4 regions of the Zooshikella sp. RANM57 genome follow, and region 3 is predicted to be linked to each of the others. Evidence: predicted binding sites of a transcription regulator. Region 3 holds the regulator's gene; each other region holds the start of a gene.

Region 1 (5,152 bases), on a different contig from region 3:
AGCATATTCAATTCCGAGATTTAGCGGGTCATTTATATATCCCCTCTCTTCAAACTGATGGTCAGGTTATTTTTGATACCTTGGTTACCCGTGCTGCAGATGAGGGACATTATAAAGTTAACTTGAATAACGGTTACACTCACTTGTTCAATGGTGATGTACAACAACGCTTTAATTTACTTTCTACAAACATTACCAATGTCATTGGTTCTAAAGAAGATGACACCCTTAGAGGCAATAACCTTGATAACTTGATTGATGGTGGTGCCGGCTTTGATCAGCTGTTTGGTGAAGATGGCAACGATATTCTTGTATCGGGTGCAGATGGTGCACAATTAAGTGGTGGAAATGGCCATGATACTTATATGATTGGCGCCAATCAGAATATGGTTGTTATTACCAGTGATGACACAGATAATCAACGCGATACCATTAGTTTCCAAAATGGATTTAATGGTTTTTCTCACCGCTATAGCGCTGAAGAAAGTCGTTATTATCTCAATTATCAAGGTACAGAAATTATCCTAGGGAATCGCTACCAGCAGAATATCAATAAAAAACTCACCTTTGCTTTCCAGTCAACAACACAATCTGGCCAAGGTATCTTGTACGGTACATTTAATGAAGACCATAAATTCCAACTTTCAGAACTGGATTTAACTGCTCAAACTAATGATGGTTATACCATTGATGTGGGTAAACAAGCTTACCAGTCTTCCTCAGAAAGATTTGAGCTTTCCTATCCATTAATGTCGTTGTTTAAACTACGGACGGGTGATGGAGATGATACGCTTTATACAGGTAAACATGATGGCGTACTTATTGCCAACCTTGGCGCAGGGAATAACACTGTAAACATGAATAAGCACTCCAGTATTATTTATTTAGAGCAGTCATCACATACTACACTCACTGTGCAATGGGAAAACCTGGACTGGAATGATTTTAAAGTTTTATATAAAGAGGGTAATTTATCATTAATTAATAAAGCAAATTCTGATCAGGCACTTATTTTAAATAAAACTGAAGACGCATCAGATTTATCCATAAACATCATTGATAAAAATCATAACAGTCATTCCGTCGATATTAATTTACTCATTCAAATGGCAAGCCAAATGAGTGAATCTGATATTGAAGGAATTACTGTTCATGACATGCCACAACTTAATAATGTATTAACGTCATTGGTGCATACGGTCTAGATCTGTACTTAAACATTAATCCATAAAAAGATCAGTTACTTTAACGACAATCATGACATATGATTAGAAGTAACTGATCTGTATGCATCTATACACTTTACTGCAGGTTACAAGGATAAAAATCTAGTACATTTTCCGTCTAAGAAAAATACCTGTTAATAATGCAAATAACCCTAGTGTTCCAGGCTCAGGAATAGGATCTGGTTCAGGTGTTGTACCTGCATTATTGAACTGTAAATCATCAATATAATGGAATAACCCTACATCAGAACCAGTACCATAACGTAAAGTTACGCTAGTTACTGCTTCGTCACTGACAAAGCCAATAAACTGGTCAGCAAAGTCATTCATATTGGCTACAACACTGATGGTATCAATCAAACCACCTACATCAAAAATATCAAGAAAAGCTGTAAAGGTACTACTACAACACGTGTCGTCATTACCAAAATACATACCAACAGATGAGGCAGGTGTGTCAAAGTCAATCATAATAGGATCAGGGTATGTATTAGTTGATAACCCTTGAGTTCCAGAAGGTGTAACCCCGCTTGTATGACTACTAGCACTGGCTAGAGCAACTCCCGATGATGACGAAGCAGTGAACCCAGGAACAAAACTACCATCCTCAAAATCTTCTAACGCATAAGGACCTTGACTCATTCCAGCCGTTGAGCCAACCTGGGTAATAACTGCGTGTGCGGAAAAGCTTAAAGCGAGTATTGTCGTAACAAATAAATACTTAAATGACTGACCACATCGACTATTCATAAAATCATCTCCATGTGTGAATTTATGTAAAAGCTTTTTCAAGGTACATGCCAATCTTTATACTATCTGCTACATATGAGGTAAAATCACAAATATAACACCAGTAACCTCATATCAGAAAAGCAATAAAAGCATATTATGTAAATAAATTGGACAAAAACGTATGAGTCATAATTTTTAATGACGTCAACCCTGTACTTTTTTTGATATATGGCCAATATAAACACTCTATAAACCAGTCCGTATTCTCACCTATAATCTTACATTCATCTGCAACAATAAATTTTTAATAATTCAATTAAACCTTCATTATTAATGATAATGCAATGGAAAACTTTTGAACGCATTTAAAGTGCCCACATGTTAAATATTACTATTGCTAAAACAAATATATCCTGCTTCACTATCAGAGGGGTTATAAACCAGATCCAGTATCACTGAAATCCATCATTTGACACTTCCTATTTGTTTAAAGTCCTCGATCAATATTGGCTCTGGCCAGTACTACCTATAAGTTAACCGTCATATAGACTCACCACTTGCCAGACGACTTAATCCCCTACGCACACCATCCATGGAGGCTCAACTGCCGCTAGCTTGCGGCAGAAGGTTCTCCGTGGATCAAATCGTCTTTACCCTTTAGTGTACATACAACACGTTTGGTAGTTACAGTTTAAAGGGTGATTTTTAGGTTTGAAAATTGCGTAAGGTGAATGGAGCCGTTGAGGATTGTTTATGTAACAGACGCCAATAACGCTTAACGACTAACAGCACTAACACTAATCACATACTTGCTCAGCATTCATTTATTCTTTTACCTGATCTCTCCTGACCTTTTTTCTAGGGTCATACACTGGCATGTTTTCATCACCCAATTTTCCTCCCTGCTCATAATAAGTCATAGCTAATGCATTGGCTTCCTCTAATTCTGGTGAGGGTTTACGCCACTGACTTTCTGGGATAGGCTCAGACCAACGTTTAAGCTCATCTGATAATGTGACTTTTGGAATTTTTTTTTCATGCCAATCACTCAGCCAGTATGCAAAGTATGAATAATGCATCCAGTCCCAAATTTTTTGTTTGTATATTTGCCAACCAACTAAAATACCATTTTCTTTCCAACGACGGCGACTATCTTTATATTCTTCTAAAGTATCAAGATTACTTGGTGAAGGGCAAGCATCTGGCCCCTCTTCCATAAATGCACGAATACATTCCCATTGCATAATACAGTTTATTTCAGCTCCACACGCGACTTCATAGCGTCCTCTAAAATTAGTTACATCGGTAGGACTGGCCATCGTAATGGTTAATGTGGATAAAGGTATAGCAGTCGTATCTGATAACATCAGTGTAGTGCCAGCCCATGCGTATATTTTTTCCCAAGGAATAATTATAAACTGGCCTTTTTCACCAAACGGTAAAGCAACCTGTCTACGCTGGCGATTAAAGCGGATAAAACGCTGTTTTTTTTAATGCAAAGTAACCTCTTGCTATAATATGAAAATAAAACAAATGTAGCCCAAAGAAAACCATTAGAAAAGCATTTAAAAAAAACTGATAACCAGATCTGGACACAGGGAGAAATATAATAGTTAATAACAGTGCTCCTCCAAATATTAAATAAACCAAATTGCAAAGTAGTGCTAAGTTTTGCGCCCCTACCCTCACACTTTTATGACCAATATCTAAATAGACATCATTTTTTGCTTTTATAACTCCTTGCCCATCCATACAAGGGTTATTAGTAGTAATAGGTAATGGAGATAACACCAAAATCCGATTTAATTTATCTTCAAAAGATTTGCCCGCTATCATTTGCTGTCGGCTGATCATTCGTGCTCACAACATAACCCATTATCAGTACTTATTAGCATAGGCTAACAATGTCCCAGACTGTCAAATCTGCTTCGAACACGCCGTCAATCCTTCCCTGGAAGCTCAACTGCCGCTTCCCTGCAGCAGATGGTTCTGCGCAAATCTGACAGTCCTAATACCTGTGTGCTCATACTCATCAGCAACATAAAAAGGTTTCTAATAGTGACTTAAACATTCATTCTAGATGAATAGTGCAATGGTAATCAGGCCGTTGAGGATTGTTTGTGAAACAGGCGCCGGGAGTGCCGTACCCATTGCAGGCCAGGGATTGGCCTTGTGATGGGTGTGGAGCAAATAACTCTCAACGAGCCAACACGACAAATGTCATGGTTCATCAGGCTTTTTTTCTTGTTGGTTAAATGTCACTTTTTTGCGAGGGTCATACACGGGCATATTTACATCACCTAAATGTCCACCGACATCATAGAAATCGTGTGCAAGAAAATTCGCTTCCATAAATTCATCTGAAGGCTGTTGCCATTGATCTTCTGGAATGGGCTCTGACCAACGTTTAATATTTTCTGGAATAGTTACCTTGGGTAGTTTTTTTTCATGCCAGTCACTCAACCAATGCGCAAAATAGGAATAATGTAGCCAATCAATCAATTTTTGTTTTATCCATTGCCAAGGACCCAATTCCTTACGCATCTGCCTTCGGGCCGCTTTATACTCTGTCAGCGTATTCACTTTACTGGGTTCAGGACAAGCATCTGGCCCGTCTTCCATAAAGGCTCGAATACACTCCCATTGCATAATACAGTTGATTTCTTCACCTCCAGCTACTTCATAACGGCCTTTAAAATCTGTCGCATCGGTAGGGCTCGCCATGGTGATGGTCAATGTTGATAACGGAATGGCTGTTGATTCAGTAATCATCATAGATGTCCCCGCCCAGGCATAGAGTTTTTCCCAGGGGATAATCACAAAATCCTGAGTATCCGTAAACGGTAAAGCCACCTCCCGACGCTGGCGATTAAAACGAATAAATTTAAATTGTTTTAAACTGAAATAATTTCGAATAATAGATTGAAAATAAAGAAAGTGGGTTCCAATTAAAGTCCCAAAAAGCCAGTATAATAAATAATAAGTCCCCCCCCTCATTTCAAGCCAGAAGTACGATAATAAAAGAGCGCCACCAAACCCCACATTAACAATATTAATCATCAACGCTAAGTTTTCGGTCCCTTCACACACACTCTTATGACCAATATCCAAATACACATCAGTTTTAGCTTTAATAATGTGTGCACCATCATGAGCGTTATGTTGGGTCTCAATAGGCAGGGGCGATAACACCA
Region 2 (5,152 bases), 620 kb from region 3:
CACCATGACCTTTGGATTGAAAATGTTCCGCATTTTCAGGCACTAAATAATTTAAGTGGGACTCAAAGTCGGCTCGTATTGAGGGATCAGCATTTTCATTCACTGTTAATGATGCTGATGTGTGCTGCATAAAAAGACTTAATAACCCCACCTTAACAGTGTCAATTTCTGGTAGCTCTTGTATTAGCTCATCAGTTACCAAATGAAACCCTCGTTCCCTTGGCACTAATTGAACAATCTTTTGTACCCACATAAAAAAACCATCCCCACGAATGAATATGAGCACTTAATAATAAAAAAGGAGGCTTATGCCTCCTTTTATAATAACTAGCGAATATATGCTGTTATCATTGCCTCTAAGGGCCATTGATGACTTATTAAAGGCTGTCCCATATTCATAATTTTATTTGCTGGTAAATTCAGGATAGGCTTCCATACCACACTCCGCAATATCTGCCCCTTCGTATTCTTCCTCTTGACTGATACGTATACCCATAATTTTTTTAAGGACAAACCATACGACAAAGCTACAACCAAAAACCCAGGCAAAGATGGTCACGATACCCAGTAACTGTTTGAGCAATGTTGCATCGCTATTCGTCAGAGGCACAGCCAATAATCCCCAAATACCTACCACACCATGTACAGAAATGGCACCAACAGGATCATCCAGATGAAGCTTATCAAGTGTTACAATGGCAAACACCACCAGAATACCACCCACAGCACCAATGAGTGTTGCTGCTAATGCTGAAGGGGTTAGAGGTTCAGCAGTAATCGCAACCAAGCCTGCAAGTGCACCATTTAAAGCCATTGTTAAATCAGCTTTGCCAAATAGCAAACGTGCAGTAATAAGAGCAGCGATCACTCCACCTGCAGCTCCCGCATTGGTATTCACAAAAATCTGTGCAACAGCATTAGCATTTTCAATACCAGTCAACTTGAGCTGGGAGCCGCCATTAAAACCAAACCAACCCAGCCACAACACAAAGGTACCTAACGTTGCGAGAGGCAAATTAGCACCAGGAATAGCATTCACCACACCATTCTTGCCATACTTACCGTTACGTGGTCCCAGTAAAATGACCGCTGCTAGTGCAGCAGCAGCACCACACATATGCACTACACCAGAGCCTGCAAAGTCTTGAAATTTAGCTGCTTGCAGGAAACCACCACCCCATTTCCAGTAACCTTGAACAGGGTAAATAAATCCTGTCAGCACCACCGCAAACAATAAAAATGCCCACAGTTTCATTCGTTCAGCAACGGCACCAGATACAATCGACATTGCCGTTGCAACAAAGACCACCTGAAAGAAAAAGTCAGAACGTGCCGCATAATAAGTTGAACCCTCACTTGATAACACAGCCTCTGCTGTATGCTCATCACCTATGAGTGTTCCTAATATAGGTAAAATACCACCTGCTGCATCCTCACCGGGATACATGATTGCATAGCCACACAACAAGTACATTGTGCATGCTACAGCAAATAACGCGACATTCTTGGTTAAAATTTCGACGGTATTTTTAGCTCGGACTAAGCCTGCTTCTAACATAGCAAAACCCGCAGCCATCCACATGACTAAAGCACCACATACTAAAAAATAAAAAGTATCGAGCGCATAAGACAGTTGAGTTAAGTTTTCCACAATCAGCCCCCCTTTAGGCTTCAAATAACGTTACACAACGGTTCGCTCAGATAGCATCAGTTCCTGTCTCACCAGTTCGAATTCTTACTGCCTGCTCAAGGGCAACCACAAAAATTTTGCCATCGCCTATTTTGCCGGTGTTAGCTGCCGTTGATATTGCTTCAATGACTTGATCTAACATCTCATCGCCAATAGCAATTTCAATTTTTACCTTGGGTAAGAAGTCAACAACATATTCAGCGCCACGATATAATTCAGTATGGCCTTTTTGTCGTCCAAATCCCTTCACTTCAGTAACAGTAATACCTTGCACACCGATTTCAGAAAGGGCTTCACGTACGTCATCTAACTTGAATGGCTTAATGATTGCCGAAACTAATTTCATTTTAATCTCCTGCAGTTTTATGTCTTGCCCATGGGGGGCTGGAGCAAGTTATTTATGCAATTTATATAAGCCTAATACCTAAATACAAGTAGATTTATAACCCTTTACGTAACTTAGCGCTAACAGCACAAGGCTTCCTTTGCCACACCCCCTTGTTCCATCAACATCAAGTGGTTATTTATTCATTTCCTACTCGTACGCTCAGCAAAAAAGTAAGCAACTGTAAACGTCACATAATGCTGAGCATTTCTTCAACAAGTACACGTTTAACAGCAACTTAGTAGCAGGATGTATGCCATCTACAGATTTCATCTTTTTATATCAATAAGTTAGCTTATCGTTCGGAGTTGAATTGAAGGAGTGTTATAGAAAAAATGCACCAGTTTGGTTCACGCAAAATGGCTTTGCTCTTTTTACGATCACCCTGTCTAAGCAAAGCGTGTATGTATATAGCTGATAGTAGAAGAGGCTAGTGACTGTTCCATGAATTCTAAATGATCAACTACGAATAGTTTCTCGCTTCATGACTATGCTAAAGTAATAGTGCATTCATTACTGCTTGATAACATCTATACCGTACATGTTTCCTTAATCGTGCACACTCAACAGAACAGGCTTAAGCATGATCAACAAAGCATTTATTCAGTCTCTTAGCGAACAAATCAGCAGCTCCGTTGGTGAAAAAGTGCAGCAACTGATGTCAGGGGAAAAACCACAAATTCAAAAAGACATTGAAAATAATATCCATATTCTATTGCAAACAGCTTTTGCCAAATTAGACCTGGTGACAAGAGAGCAATTTGAAGATCAATTAGCCGTTTTACAACATACCCGTGCCAAACTAGAAGCATTAGAGCAGAAAGTAGCAGCGCTGGAGGCTCACCTTGCCTCAGCGGATAAATCGACAATCATTATTGAAAGTGCTTCTCAACAATTACCTCCAGAAGAAAAAGAGAACTAACTCAACACAAGTTAGTCACTACATAGCGATTAAAAATCACCCAAACAACCAATAAATTCACATTTTTTTTGTGGATATTTTACGAGTTCACAGTCTGTCATCCTCCTATTAGCAGTCTCACTGTACAAATTTTAAACTACCTTCCTCTTTTATTAGTGAGTCTGCAAGGATGATTTATGTCTCTGGCTGTTGTTTATACTCGTGCTCAATTTGGTATTCATGCGCCACTTGTTACTGTTGAAGCTCACCTTTCAAATGGTCTACCTGGTTTGGCTATTGTTGGTTTACCAGAAACTGCGGTTAAAGAAAGTAAAGACCGTGTTCGAAGCGCTCTCTTAAATACACACTTTGAATTTCCTGCAAAACGTATCACCATCAATTTAGCCCCTGCAGACTTGCCAAAAGAAGGGAGTCGCTTTGACCTTGCTATTGCGTTGGGAATCTTAGCTGCTTCAGGACAAATAGCCCCAGCTAAGCTCGTAGACTACGAATTTATTGGGGAACTTGCCTTATCTGGTGAAGTAAGACCTGTCAAAGGTGTGTTACCCGCTGCAGTACAATGCCAAACCGTCAATCGACAACTTGTTCTTCCAGAAGACAATTGTGCAGAAGCCAGTCTCGTCAAAAACTGTACATTGCTAGGCATCAACAGCTTAAACCAGCTTTGCCAGCACCTGCAGGATAACCAGTCTATTACCCCATTCAAAGCAAGTTACAAACATATTAAAACACTATCATCTAAAGACCTTGCCGATGTAAAAGGGCAACCACAAGCCAAACGAGCACTTGAAGTCGCTGCAGCAGGTGGGCATAACCTGCTCTTTTTTGGGCCTCCAGGAACAGGAAAAACCATGCTTGCCAGTAGACTACCAAGCATAATGCCTCCTTTAACAGAAAAAGAGGCTTTAGAAGTCGCGTCAGTTAACTCCATCTCTCGAAAACCTCGACCTATAACAGAGTGGTTGAATAGAAGTTTCCGTGCACCTCACCATACTGCATCAGCCATTGCGATGGTGGGTGGCGGCAGCAGCCCCAAACCTGGAGAAATATCACTGGCCCATCACGGAGTATTATTTCTTGATGAGCTTCCAGAATATGAGCGAAGAGTGTTAGAAGTTTTACGTGAGCCAATGGAGTCTGGAGAAATAGTAATTTCTCGCGCCAGCCGACAGGTGACTTATCCAGCAAAATTCCAACTGGTTGCGGCGATGAACCCTTGCCCCTGTGGGTATCTTGGTGACAATCGACAAGCCTGTCGCTGTACTGATCAGCAAATTAGTCGTTACCGCCGTAAACTCTCTGGTCCATTACTGGATCGAATTGATATGCACATTGAGGTTGCCTCATTACCTAATGGCTTGCTTACTCAACGAGCCTCTCAGTTAAGTGTAGAAAACAGTGCTCAAGTCCAACAACGCGTTATTAAAGCAAGAGAGCTTCAGTTAGCCCGACAAGGAAAAGCAAATAGTGAGTTAAATGCAAAAGAAATTGAGCTATTTTGTTCTCTTACAGATGATGCACAACGCTTGCTGAATAATGCACTTCAAAAACTGGGTTTATCCGCTCGCGCTTATCATCGCATTTTAAGAGTATCTCGTAGTATTGCGGACCTAACAGAGAACGAGCAGTTACAAGTCAGTCATATCACAGAGGCTCTTGGTTACAGAAAACTAGATCGAGCGGTTTCCAATTAAGAAGCTTAAACTATACAACCTACTAATTCATCAGAGTTACGTTGGCAAAACGAGGTAATTGGCACAGGTGGGCTGTAAAAAAAACCCTGTAGTTGGTCACAACCCATTTTAGTAAGCACATCCACTTGTGCCTGATTTTCCACCCCTTCAGCAACGACACTTAAATTCAAATTATGCGCTAAATTAGTTATTGCCTGTACAATCACCGCATCATCCGTATTTGAGTGAATCTTACAAATAAAGCTTCGATCAATTTTTAAGGTCGAAATCGGCAACTGCTGTATATGTGCAAATGACGAAAAGCCTGTGCCAAAATCATCTAATGAAAACGTGATACCCAACTTCCCTAGTGCACTCATTGCAGCAGCGACTGCAGCCTCATCTTGCATCATGGCAGTTTCTGTGAGCTCGAATTCCAAACATTGAGGTGGAACATCAAATTTTTCCAAAGCATGAGAAAT
Region 3 (5,152 bases):
CATCGGTATCGATATTTTCGGTAAGGGCTGCAACTTCATCCACATTCATCTGTTCCAGATAAAACTGGCGCAGATCATCTCCAAGTTCTTGTAGTACTTCAGCAGCAAGTTCTTTTTCTAAGAGCTGCCAAATCAGGGTTCTTATTTTTGGCGGAGAAGATTCAAGTAAATGGGCAATATCAGCTGAGGACAGGCTATTTAGCATCATCGATACTTGAGGCGATACTCCTTGCTCCAGTGCCTCATTTAAGGCCTGAATTTGGGTATCGGAAATGCTGCTTTGTTGTTGAGCCATAACCCCCCCTGTTGGGCAGTGCAGAAGTTACAGAAAGCACTAGAGCGCAAATTTTAACGAAAATTTGCTATAGACCATAGTATCTTCTTGATTTCTTTTGCTAAATCAGAAAATGTACAGGCTGGAATAAGTGCAGTAGAACGAGCTGTGGATTGTTTTTGGGTTTGTTGGTATTTGCTTGAAAGTGGCGGGATATTAAAAATATTTATGACCCGATAAATTCTACTCTCCTTCCTCAAAGTAGTTATCAACCAATGCCTTAAGTGCAACAAATGCCTGCTCTTCATCTCTGCCTTCAATAAGCACATCGAGGGTTGTACCTTGGCTGGCAGCTAACATCATGACTGACATAATACTTTTGCCATCTACCATTTTACCTGCTTTGCCGACACGAATCGTGCTACCAAAGGCTGCAGCCGTTGTTACAAACTTTGCTGCAGCACGAGCATGAAGCCCTAGCTTATTAATGATGATGAGCTGTTCTTCTATCATGGTGACGGCTGAAGTCTTAACTAAGGAAGTTCACGATGTCTAACTTGAACATTACGGTACTTAGCTTGGAAGGAAGATGCAAGCCGTTCTGCTAAATAGACTGAACGATGATGACCTCCTGTACACCCTATAGCAACAGTTAGGTAACTCCGGTTGCAGGCTTCAAAACTAGGTAACCATTTTTCAACAAATTTATAAATATCTTCAAACATCACTTCAACTTGAGGTTCTGCCATTAAAAACTCTTTAATGGGTTGATCTTTACCTGTGTACTGTCGTAAATGATTAACCCAATAGGGGTTAGGTAAACATCGAACATCAAAAATATAGTCTGCATCATTAGGTGCACCCTTTTTAAAGCCAAATGACTCAAATAATAATGCAATACTTTTGTCTTGTTTGCAGGCTACTCGTTTATTAAATATATCGCGTAAATCATGCAGCGTAAGTCCAGTTGTATCCATGGTGAGATCAGCCAGGTTTGAGATTGGCTCCAAAACCTGTTGCTCAGCTTTAAGGGCTTCAGCTAAAGAACAATTATGGTTGCTTAATGGGTGTTTTCGTCGAGTTTCACTAAAGCGTTTTAAAAGTTCTTCGTCATCAGCATCAAGATAAATAACCTCAGCATCAACTTGTTGTTGTTTTATCCGGTTAATAATTTCCGGAAAGCGAGATAGCTCTTGTCGTATATTTCGGGCGTCAATACTGACAGCTACACGGTCTAAATAAGCTTTTTGCAGCTCTTTCGCTAAATCAGGAAGTAAAACTAAGGGTAAATTATCGATACAGAAAAAACCTTGGTCTTCAAGCACATGTAGCCCTGTACTTTTACCTGAACCTGATCGACCACTAATGATAACAAGTTTCATACGACTTTTATGTGTACCATGGTTGTGAGTTGGCTTTTATTATGCGCGCCATATTATTATTACACTGCATGTATAGTGTACACCAAAATGACGGCTTCTTGTTGTAGCCAAGCTACAGTGAAGTCCGTCATTTGGAGTAAAAATAAATGAAGCGTTAAAGCAAGATGGTTGTGTGTGACCTGTTAATTAGGAAGAGGGGCAATAGCAAGCTCATAAAGTTCATGATTGCTTTGAGCATTACGCAGCCTATTTCTGAAACTGGCATTTTCAAACCGTTCAGCAACAAGTTGCAATATTGCTAAATGCTCAGAAGTAGCTTCTTCTGGAACTATAAGTGCAAAAATTAAATCAACTGGGTGATTATCCATTGCGTCAAACTCGATGGGTTCACGAAGCTTTAGTAAAGCCGCCATGGGTTTTTCACAGTTGGTTAATCTGCAGTGGGGAAGTGCAATGCCATTGCCGAATCCAGTACTTCCCAGTCGTTCTCTGGTAATAAGACTATCAAAAAGTTCGCTAGCACCTATGCCTGGCCGGTAACCGGCCAGGATATCTGCAATTTGCTCTAACGTTCTTTTTTTACTGCCACCCTCGACATCACAAGCGGTGCACTCCGGGGCAAGAATCTGTTCGAGTTTCATTGCGTTTTTACAATCTCCAGCAATGGCCGGTTTAACGGGCTCCTGCGCCCTGTAAACGGTCAAGGTTTTTCTCTTTGTGTTTTAGAAGTTGACGATCTAACTTATCGACAAGCATGTCAATCGCTGCATACATGTCTTCAGATTCCGCTTCCGCGCGAATATCTGCACCTCTTATATGTAAAGTGGTCTCAGCTTTTTGTCGAAGTTTTTCAACACTTAAAGTAACTTGCACATTGGTAATGCTATCAAAGTGCCGCTCCAACCGCTCAAACTTGCTGATAACATATTGGCGCAGCGGATCGGTAATATCAACGTGGTGACCACTAATATTTATTTGCATGCATCGATCTCCTAAGTGATCCGATTTACAGTCTATCAGTAGAAACTGTGTACTACTACTGACTCCACAACATCCCTAATCAATTGAGTAGGGGTAATAGGGTTGTTTGTCACCCTATAACGCTTTCTTACACCAACCGTTTTCGCTCGTTAGAAGGCGGAATAGAAAGTGACTCTCGGTACTTAGCGATAGTTCGTCTTGCCACTTTTATTCCTTGTTCTTCTAGAAGCTTGGCTATTTTACTATCAGATAAAGGTTTTCGCGCATTTTCCGCCGCGATCAATTTTTTTATGATGGCTCGGATTGCTGTTGATGAGCATTCTCCACCCGATGAGGTACTGACATGACTGGAGAAAAAATACTTCAGTTCAAATATACCACGAGGGGTGTGCATATATTTTTGAGTTGTTACTCTTGATATTGTTGACTCATGCATGCCAACGGCTTCTGCAATATCATGGAGCACTAAAGGTTTCATGGCTTCTTCTCCGTACTCTAAAAAGCCCTTTTGGTGCTCAACAATACAGCTAGCAACTCGCATTAATGTTTCATTACGGCTCTGCAAACTTTTTATAAACCAGCGTGCTTCCTGGAGATGATTTTTAATATAGGTATTGTCAGAACTGCTGTCTGCACGTTTGACTAAAGATGCATAGCTTGCATTGATGCGAAGACGGGGGGTGGCATCGGTATTAAGTTCTACACTCCAGCGATCATTTCTTTTTTGAACAATGACATCTGGAACGATATATTCAGAGTTCTCATCTTGAATAACAGAGCCAGGCCGTGGATTTAAACTTTGTATCAACAGGATGGCTTGTTTCAACTGCTCTTCTTTCAACTTTGCTTTTCGCATAAGTTGATTGTAGTCGTGATTGCCTAATAAATGGAGATACTTTTGAGTGATTAGCTTCGCTTCTTCCACAAAAGGCGTATTTGCACTGAGTTGTGTCAACTGAGTTAAAAGGCACTCTTTTAAATCGCGAGCGGCAACGCCAACAGGGTCAAATTGTTTTAGTAAGCGGTGAACGGCAACGACTTCATCAAGCTCTATCTCAAGTTCTGGGTCAAAGCTTTCCAGAATGTCTTCCAGGGTACAGGTTAAATAGCCGCTTTCATCAACTGCATCAATAATTGCAATGGCAATCAGGCGGTCATTATCGCTGAGTGGGGTAAGGTTAAGCTGCCAGTGTAAGTGTGTCTGTATTGTTTCTGCAGTGCTGTTTCTAGCGGTATAGTCAAAATCTTCATCGGTGTTAGAAGATGAGCTTCCAGTCGTTGGCAGTATTGGGTCATAGACGTCATCCCAGGCGGTATCAACCGATAGCTCCGATGGAATTTGCTCCGCCCACTGATCCTCATAAAGAGATTCACCATCACTCTCTTGTTCTTGAGAAGTAGTGCTAGACGTAGCATCAATATTGCTGCCATCACCATTGGAACTTGAGGGAGCTTCTTGGTTGAACTCAGCGTGTTGTTCATCAGAGGAGTCAGCTGACTCATTATTCATATTTGAGTCTGAAGCGTCTTCAATAAGTTCAAGTAATGGGTTGGAGTCTAAGGCTTGCTGAATTTCTTGTTGCAAGTCAAGCGTAGACAACTGAAGTAGTTTAATGGCCTGTTGCAGCTGAGGCGTCATTGTCAGCTGTTGGCCCATTTTTAAAACTAAGGATGGCTTCATAATTAGTTGGTTTACCTACACTGCAACAAAGCAAATGCTGAAATTTATCTATTAATATGCCACTAAACAGTACCTGTCATTGTGGTGAATGAATGCTGCCACATTAGTAATTCAGTCAACAGTGAAAGAGAATAATGAGTGGCCGCATCTCATACATTAACACATTATATGCGCGACCAGGCTACTTGTCTTAGATTTTGAATTGGTGTCCAAGATAAACATCCTTGACTTTTTGGTTGGCCATTACATCACTCGCAGAACCTTGAGCGATTATCTGTCCTTCACTTACTATGTAGGCTAACTCGCAAATATCAAGTGTTTCTCGAACATTGTGATCGGTAATCAGTACACCAATGCCTCTTTCTTTTAAATGAGTTACTATCATTTTTATATCATTTACAGATATGGGGTCAACCCCAGCAAAAGGTTCATCTAATAGGATAAATGAAGGTTCTGTTGCCAGTGCACGAGCAATTTCAACCCGTCTGCGTTCTCCTCCAGATAAGCTCATGCCCAAACTATTTCTGAGGTGGGTTACATTGAACTCTTCAAGTAATTGGTTAAGTTTTTCTTCTCGCTGTTGACGATTTAAATCCTTACGGGTTTCTAAAATCCCCATAATATTTTCACTGACAGACAGTTTACGAAAAATAGACGCTTCTTGTGGTAAGTAACCAATTCCTGCACGTGCTCTACCATGCATTGGTAGATGTGTAATATCCTGTTCATCTATTTGTACTTGGCCATGATCAGACCTAACCAAGCCAACGATCATATAAAATGTAGTTGTTTTCCCTGCACCATTAGGACCAAGCAAACCAACGATTTGACCAC
Region 4 (5,152 bases), on a different contig from region 3:
ATGCTTTGACAAAATCCCTTCTTTTCATAAAAAATCCCTTTAGTCTAAATACTAACTATAGTGCGAACTCCAAACTTAAGGCTAAAAGACAGTGACATTTCTATTAAACAGAAGTTGACAGTTTGACTATATTTTAGATATAAAAAATCGAGGGTAAGTGACATCCTTATTAAGGAGTATCAACGTGGAAATAACAATAAGACACAGTGAAGCTAATGATATTAACGCCATTAAGAAAATTTATGAGCAACTCTCTTGTTTTACCGGCACACTTCAGCTCCCTTTTCCTTCTGAACAGCTTTGGGAAAAACGTTTAACGCAACTTGATAATGGTGTATATAGCCTGGTCGCAGAAGTTGAGGGTAAAATCATTGGACAGCTTGGTCTAACAGTTAATCCATCTCCTCGACGCAAACATGTGGCAAGCATAGGTATGGCTGTCAGTGAAGAGTTTCAAAATAAAGGTGCAGGTTCTGCACTTTTAAACGCAGCAATTGAGCTTTCAACCAAATGGTTAGCTATCAAACGTATTGAGTTAGAAGTGTACACGAATAATGAACCAGCCATTAAGCTCTATAAAAAACTAGGGTTTAACATTGAAGGAACTGCAAAAGCATTTGCTTATAAAAATGGTGAGTATGCAGATGTTTTTTTAATGGCTAGGGTTAGCCTATAGTTTCTTTTTTAATTTTTCATAGTAGATATGATCAACTGCCCCCTATCAAAATAACTCATCGAGGGCAGTTGATTATATTTAAGCTATTTCCAGACTGGCATTTTCACTTACCGCTTTTACACTTTCACCATAAACTGGACGAAGTGCTCTTGCAACATCAGTTCGAGTGATCAAACCAATTAGTTTACCCTCTTCAACCACAGGCAATATATGTGGACGAGCAACTTTCATTTGTTTTGCCCGCTCATCTAACGATAATGTAGATAAATGTGTAGCGATTCCACTGTCTGTGACAGGAAATAATTTTTCCTTATCAATACACATAAACTCTACTAAATCAACTAATGAATCATTAGCATTAATCGCTATTATATTTCTGCTCATTAAGTCGACCACTTTTTGGTTTTCAACTGGAATATAACCCTGACACCAAAGATCAACCAGTACATCATGTAATGAAAAAAAGCCTACTAGTTGACCTTCATTATCAATAACAGGTGCACCTTCTAAATTGCACTCCACTAATTTATCTATCGCAACAGCTGTAGGCATATCTACTTTAAGCGAAAAAACAGAATGTTGTAGTATTGATTTAACGGTTTGTTTTGTGCTCATCACAGAGATCTCCTTTGCGGGCAATTTTTGCGTAGATTGGGTCTTTATTACTGAAACATTGGAAGATACAGTTACAGTTTTATATTGGGTTTTCCGGTAAATAAACCAGTTCGACAAGCCGACTAATACTGCTCCGCCAACAATATTGCCTAATGTAACAGGAATTAAGTTAGCAGAAATAAATTGCATCCAATTTAAATCAGCAAATTGCTCTGGACTTAAACCCACTTGAGTCCAGAACTCAGGAGGCGCTATACTTTGAATACTGATACCCAATGGCACCATAAACATATTAGCTACACAGTGCTCAAAACCACTACTGACAAACATGGCAACAGGCATAATCACCATAAAAGCTTTCGTCAAAGCATTTGTAGCACTAAAGCTCATCCATATAGCAAGACATACCAGGAGATTACATAACACACCTAATGCAAAAGCCTGAATAGGTGTATGATGCAACTTATGTTGTGCAATCATTAATGCATTCACACCCCACTGCCCATGATCCATTTGGTAAAGACATGCAGCCGTTACCAAAATCAACAGTAAAGATGCACCAATAAAATTGCCAAAATAAACCTTACCCCAAATAGAAAGCATTTTTTTAAATGAAATTTGTTTATTGGCTACTGCAATACTAGACAAAACCGTACTCGTAAAAAGTTCACCACCACAAATAACAATTAAAATTAGCCCTAAACTAAATGCCAATCCACCAGCAAGATGGCTTAACCCCCAACCTACCTGCTCAGAACTACCGGTTGTTACCGTAATATAAAAGAGAAAGGCCAAGCCAATAAATAGTCCAGCCATAATCGCCAGACAAATGCACATTGTTGTGCTTTTACTTGTTTTACTTAACGCATATTTTTCAGCTTCTCCCATCATTTCCGGTGGTGAATAATATTGTTTAGATAATGAGCTAGGTACTGACATAGATACTCCTCGCCCGTCTATACATAACATGTCTCCTTTACAACATTGTACTAAGTCAGCAGCTGCTAGATCTTTAGGCCTTAATTAAGGTTACGGAGGAATTAGTCTCAGGTAAAATTCATAATTCTGAGGCATTACATAAACATTATTGATAGAGTAAAAATTGCGTGTACAATAGAATGTAATTTTTTATTTGAAAGCCTTTCAAAATATACACTTTGCAAAAGGCTAGCTATATATTTACGTTTAAGGTAAGAACGTGCGTTATTCATTAAAGCAATTAGCAGTATTTGATGCTGTTGCAGATTCAGGTAGTGTCAGCCAAGCAGCCGAAAAGTTGTCACTCACCCAATCCGCTACCAGTATGTCCCTTGCCCAGCTTGAGAAAATTCTGGGACATCCTCTATTTGAACGTCAAGGAAAGATGATGACGCTGACACACTGGGGTATGTGGTTGAGACCTAAGGCCAAAAAGCTCTTACAAGATGCGCAGCAAATTGAGTACGGTTTTCATGGGCAGCACCTCTTCAGCGGTGAAATCAAGCTTGGTGCCAGTCAAACGCCTGCAGAGCATCTTGTACCAGACCTTATCAGTATTATTGATAATGACTTTCCAAAAATTCGAATCACTTTGGGTGTTCAAAGCACGGATAGCATCATTAATGGCATTCTCGACTATCAGTACGATTTAGGCATTATAGAAGGCCGCTGTGATGATAACCGTATAGCTCAAGAAGTCTGGTGCAGAGATCATTTAACGGTTGTTGCCGCCTCTCATCACCCTTTTGCCCAATGCAAACAGGTGAGCTTAGCCCAACTGGAGCAAGCAAAATGGGTATTACGAGAGCACGGTTCTGGCACTCGAAAAGTTTTTGATAGTTCTATTCACCATTTAATAACGGATCTTGATGTCTGGCGGGAATACGAACACGTCCCTGTATTGCGCAGCATGGTTGCTAATGGGCCTTATCTTACCTGCCTGCCTTATTTGGATGTTGAGCAATTTATTGAACGAGGCCAACTGGTTGCACTCAATGTTCCAGAGCTTAATATGGAACGAACATTATCATTTATATGGCGTATCGATATGGTTGAAAACCCATTAACTGAGTGCCTTAAACGTGAAGGTCTTAGGATGATGAAAAATAAACCTAGCGTGCTATAGCCCCACCCTGTTCAAGTTTTAATCACAATTAAAAGCCACTTCATCTCTTAAATCAGATGAAGTGCTTTCTAATTATTAACTATAAAGCTTACTCTGCCTTACAAACAAACCTCAACTAAAGTATAGTCTTATACTTCCCATAAAATAAATTAATTACATTTTTGTAAACTTCGATGTAATATTTTTACACTTAATTCACACCGGTTTACACATCTAACATACCTTTTGAAAAATAATCAACACACAATACCCCCATAAATCCATCAAATCCTCTAACATCTATCGCTTAAAAAGAAAAAATAATTACGCTTTTATTATCCTCTTCTCTAAAAAGAAAATTTACACTCATATTTTTACATTAGAATAAACAACGAGATTTATAGACTTCCAAAGCAAGGCATATATTTTGCTCTTCCCACCATTGAAAAAATCATCTAATAAAACTTATTTTTCTATTTTTTAGCGAGCATTCCAATGAAGAAAATACGATATAATTTGGCTTATAGTATACTGGCTTTTTTTGTCTTGCCTTCTGGTTCACTCCTATCAACTCAAGTTCAAGCCGATGTTATTTCTAAATCTAATGGAAATATCACTCAAAATTCTCTTGGAAATCATAACCGCAACCCTAAACAAGGCACCTATAGATTAAAAGCTATTGCAGAGGTTACCCCCCCAGTAAACAGTCCAGACCAAGGTCCTATTAACCCTAATTATACTGCAGTACCTGCACCAACCCCAGGAACACCCAACCCTTCTAATTCAGACAATTTGTCAAACACAGATAGTGAGCAACGCTTAAAAGCTGATAGTGATGCTAAAATTCAATATAACAATGCTATTTGGACATCAAAAGGCTCAACAGCTACTGTAACCCTCGTTAATACTCCCAAAAATGTCGATGAATCAGGTAAAGCAAGAGCCGAAGTTTCCGACCCTTGGTTTTGGGAGGCTATTGATGTTGATGAGTCTATTATGTTTACAGAAACTTGGGAAGCGGGCACATCCATTACGGCATTTAATGACGAAGGAGGCGAAGCAAGTGCATCACTTCAAGCCAACTTTTCTACAGACCTTGACGATTTAGGCGAATTATGGCGTTTTAGCTGGAGTACTGATGCAAAGACCCCTGGTGTTTCTCTTTTAGATATTGTGACTAATCCTATTTTAGGCTTAAATGACTTATTGCTAGAAACAAATTTTCTTAGCCTTGTTTCAAGTGATCCATTAACAGGAGTTAGCACTCTCACTGCCGATTTTTCTTTCTCTTACAGCTTAATAATACCCGCTAATGAAACACCCACATGGACTGGAGACCATATACTTGAAGCAACGGCTACTACAATCCCAGAACCATCAACTTACACTCTTTTGTTATTAAGTGCTCTTTGTACAAACTACTTAAGACGCAAAAAGAAAACACCGATTTTAGCAGCATAATTTATTAAATTATTACAAAAAATCAATATATTTAGTTAGCGCTAGGGATAGCGCAAAATATAATGTATCAATTTATATACAGCTAACGCTTGCCATGCGCTAATTTAATGGCATCAGGATGCAAGCGTAAACGCCACATAGCAATTACACCTAAAAAAGGTCCTATCGCCAAAAATGCAAAAGCATAATGCCAGCTTGTATATTCAACCCACAAGGGAAGTAAATGGATGGTAATCAATGTTAAAAGAAAGCCAACTGATGTCTGAACTGTTAACATTGTTCCTCGATAAGCGGGTTCTGATAATTCCACAATGCAA

Evidence for each region. The regulator sigma-54, encoded in region 3, starts transcription at its own class of promoters, with help from an activator protein. The targets are predictions, from matches to a motif close to TGGCACNNNNNTTGCTNT.
Region 1: the regulator sigma-54 is predicted to act here: its motif matches at 2,012-2,029, upstream of ACQ96U_RS19535 (PEP-CTERM sorting domain-containing protein).
Region 2: the regulator sigma-54 is predicted to act here: its motif matches at 2,317-2,334, upstream of glnK (P-II family nitrogen regulator).
Region 4: the regulator sigma-54 is predicted to act here: its motif matches at 3,791-3,808, upstream of ACQ96U_RS13790 (PEP-CTERM sorting domain-containing protein).

The regions. Positions count from the first base shown of each region.
Region 1 is NZ_JBOIUB010000010.1:91,634-96,785, reverse strand. It holds gene ACQ96U_RS19540 (hypothetical protein) at 1-1,205, shown strand, start outside; gene ACQ96U_RS19535 (PEP-CTERM sorting domain-containing protein) at 1,329-1,976, opposite strand; gene ACQ96U_RS19530 (hypothetical protein) at 2,783-3,325, opposite strand; gene ACQ96U_RS19525 (hypothetical protein) at 3,423-3,812, opposite strand; gene ACQ96U_RS19520 (hypothetical protein) at 4,179-5,152, opposite strand, start outside.
Region 2 is NZ_JBOIUB010000001.1:1,256,273-1,261,424, forward strand. It holds gene ACQ96U_RS04915 (secondary thiamine-phosphate synthase enzyme YjbQ) at 1-253, opposite strand, end outside; gene ACQ96U_RS04920 (ammonium transporter) at 404-1,651, opposite strand; gene glnK (P-II family nitrogen regulator) at 1,698-2,036, opposite strand; gene ACQ96U_RS04930 (accessory factor UbiK family protein) at 2,659-2,997, shown strand; gene ACQ96U_RS04935 (YifB family Mg chelatase-like AAA ATPase) at 3,174-4,691, shown strand; gene ACQ96U_RS04940 (putative bifunctional diguanylate cyclase/phosphodiesterase) at 4,697-5,152, opposite strand, start outside.
Region 3 is NZ_JBOIUB010000001.1:639,936-645,087, forward strand. It holds gene mgtE (magnesium transporter) at 1-295, opposite strand, end outside; gene ACQ96U_RS02325 (HPr family phosphocarrier protein) at 518-787, opposite strand; gene rapZ (RNase adapter RapZ) at 808-1,656, opposite strand; gene ptsN (PTS IIA-like nitrogen regulatory protein PtsN) at 1,839-2,360, opposite strand; gene hpf (ribosome hibernation-promoting factor, HPF/YfiA family) at 2,329-2,637, opposite strand; gene ACQ96U_RS02345 (RNA polymerase factor sigma-54) at 2,765-4,318, opposite strand; gene lptB (LPS export ABC transporter ATP-binding protein) at 4,509-5,152, opposite strand, start outside.
Region 4 is NZ_JBOIUB010000006.1:73,119-78,270, forward strand. It holds gene ACQ96U_RS13770 (carotenoid oxygenase family protein) at 1-28, opposite strand, end outside; gene ACQ96U_RS13775 (GNAT family N-acetyltransferase) at 185-676, shown strand; gene focA (formate transporter FocA) at 755-2,230, opposite strand; gene ACQ96U_RS13785 (LysR substrate-binding domain-containing protein) at 2,490-3,395, shown strand; gene ACQ96U_RS13790 (PEP-CTERM sorting domain-containing protein) at 3,870-4,835, shown strand; gene ACQ96U_RS13795 (MFS transporter) at 4,918-5,152, opposite strand, start outside.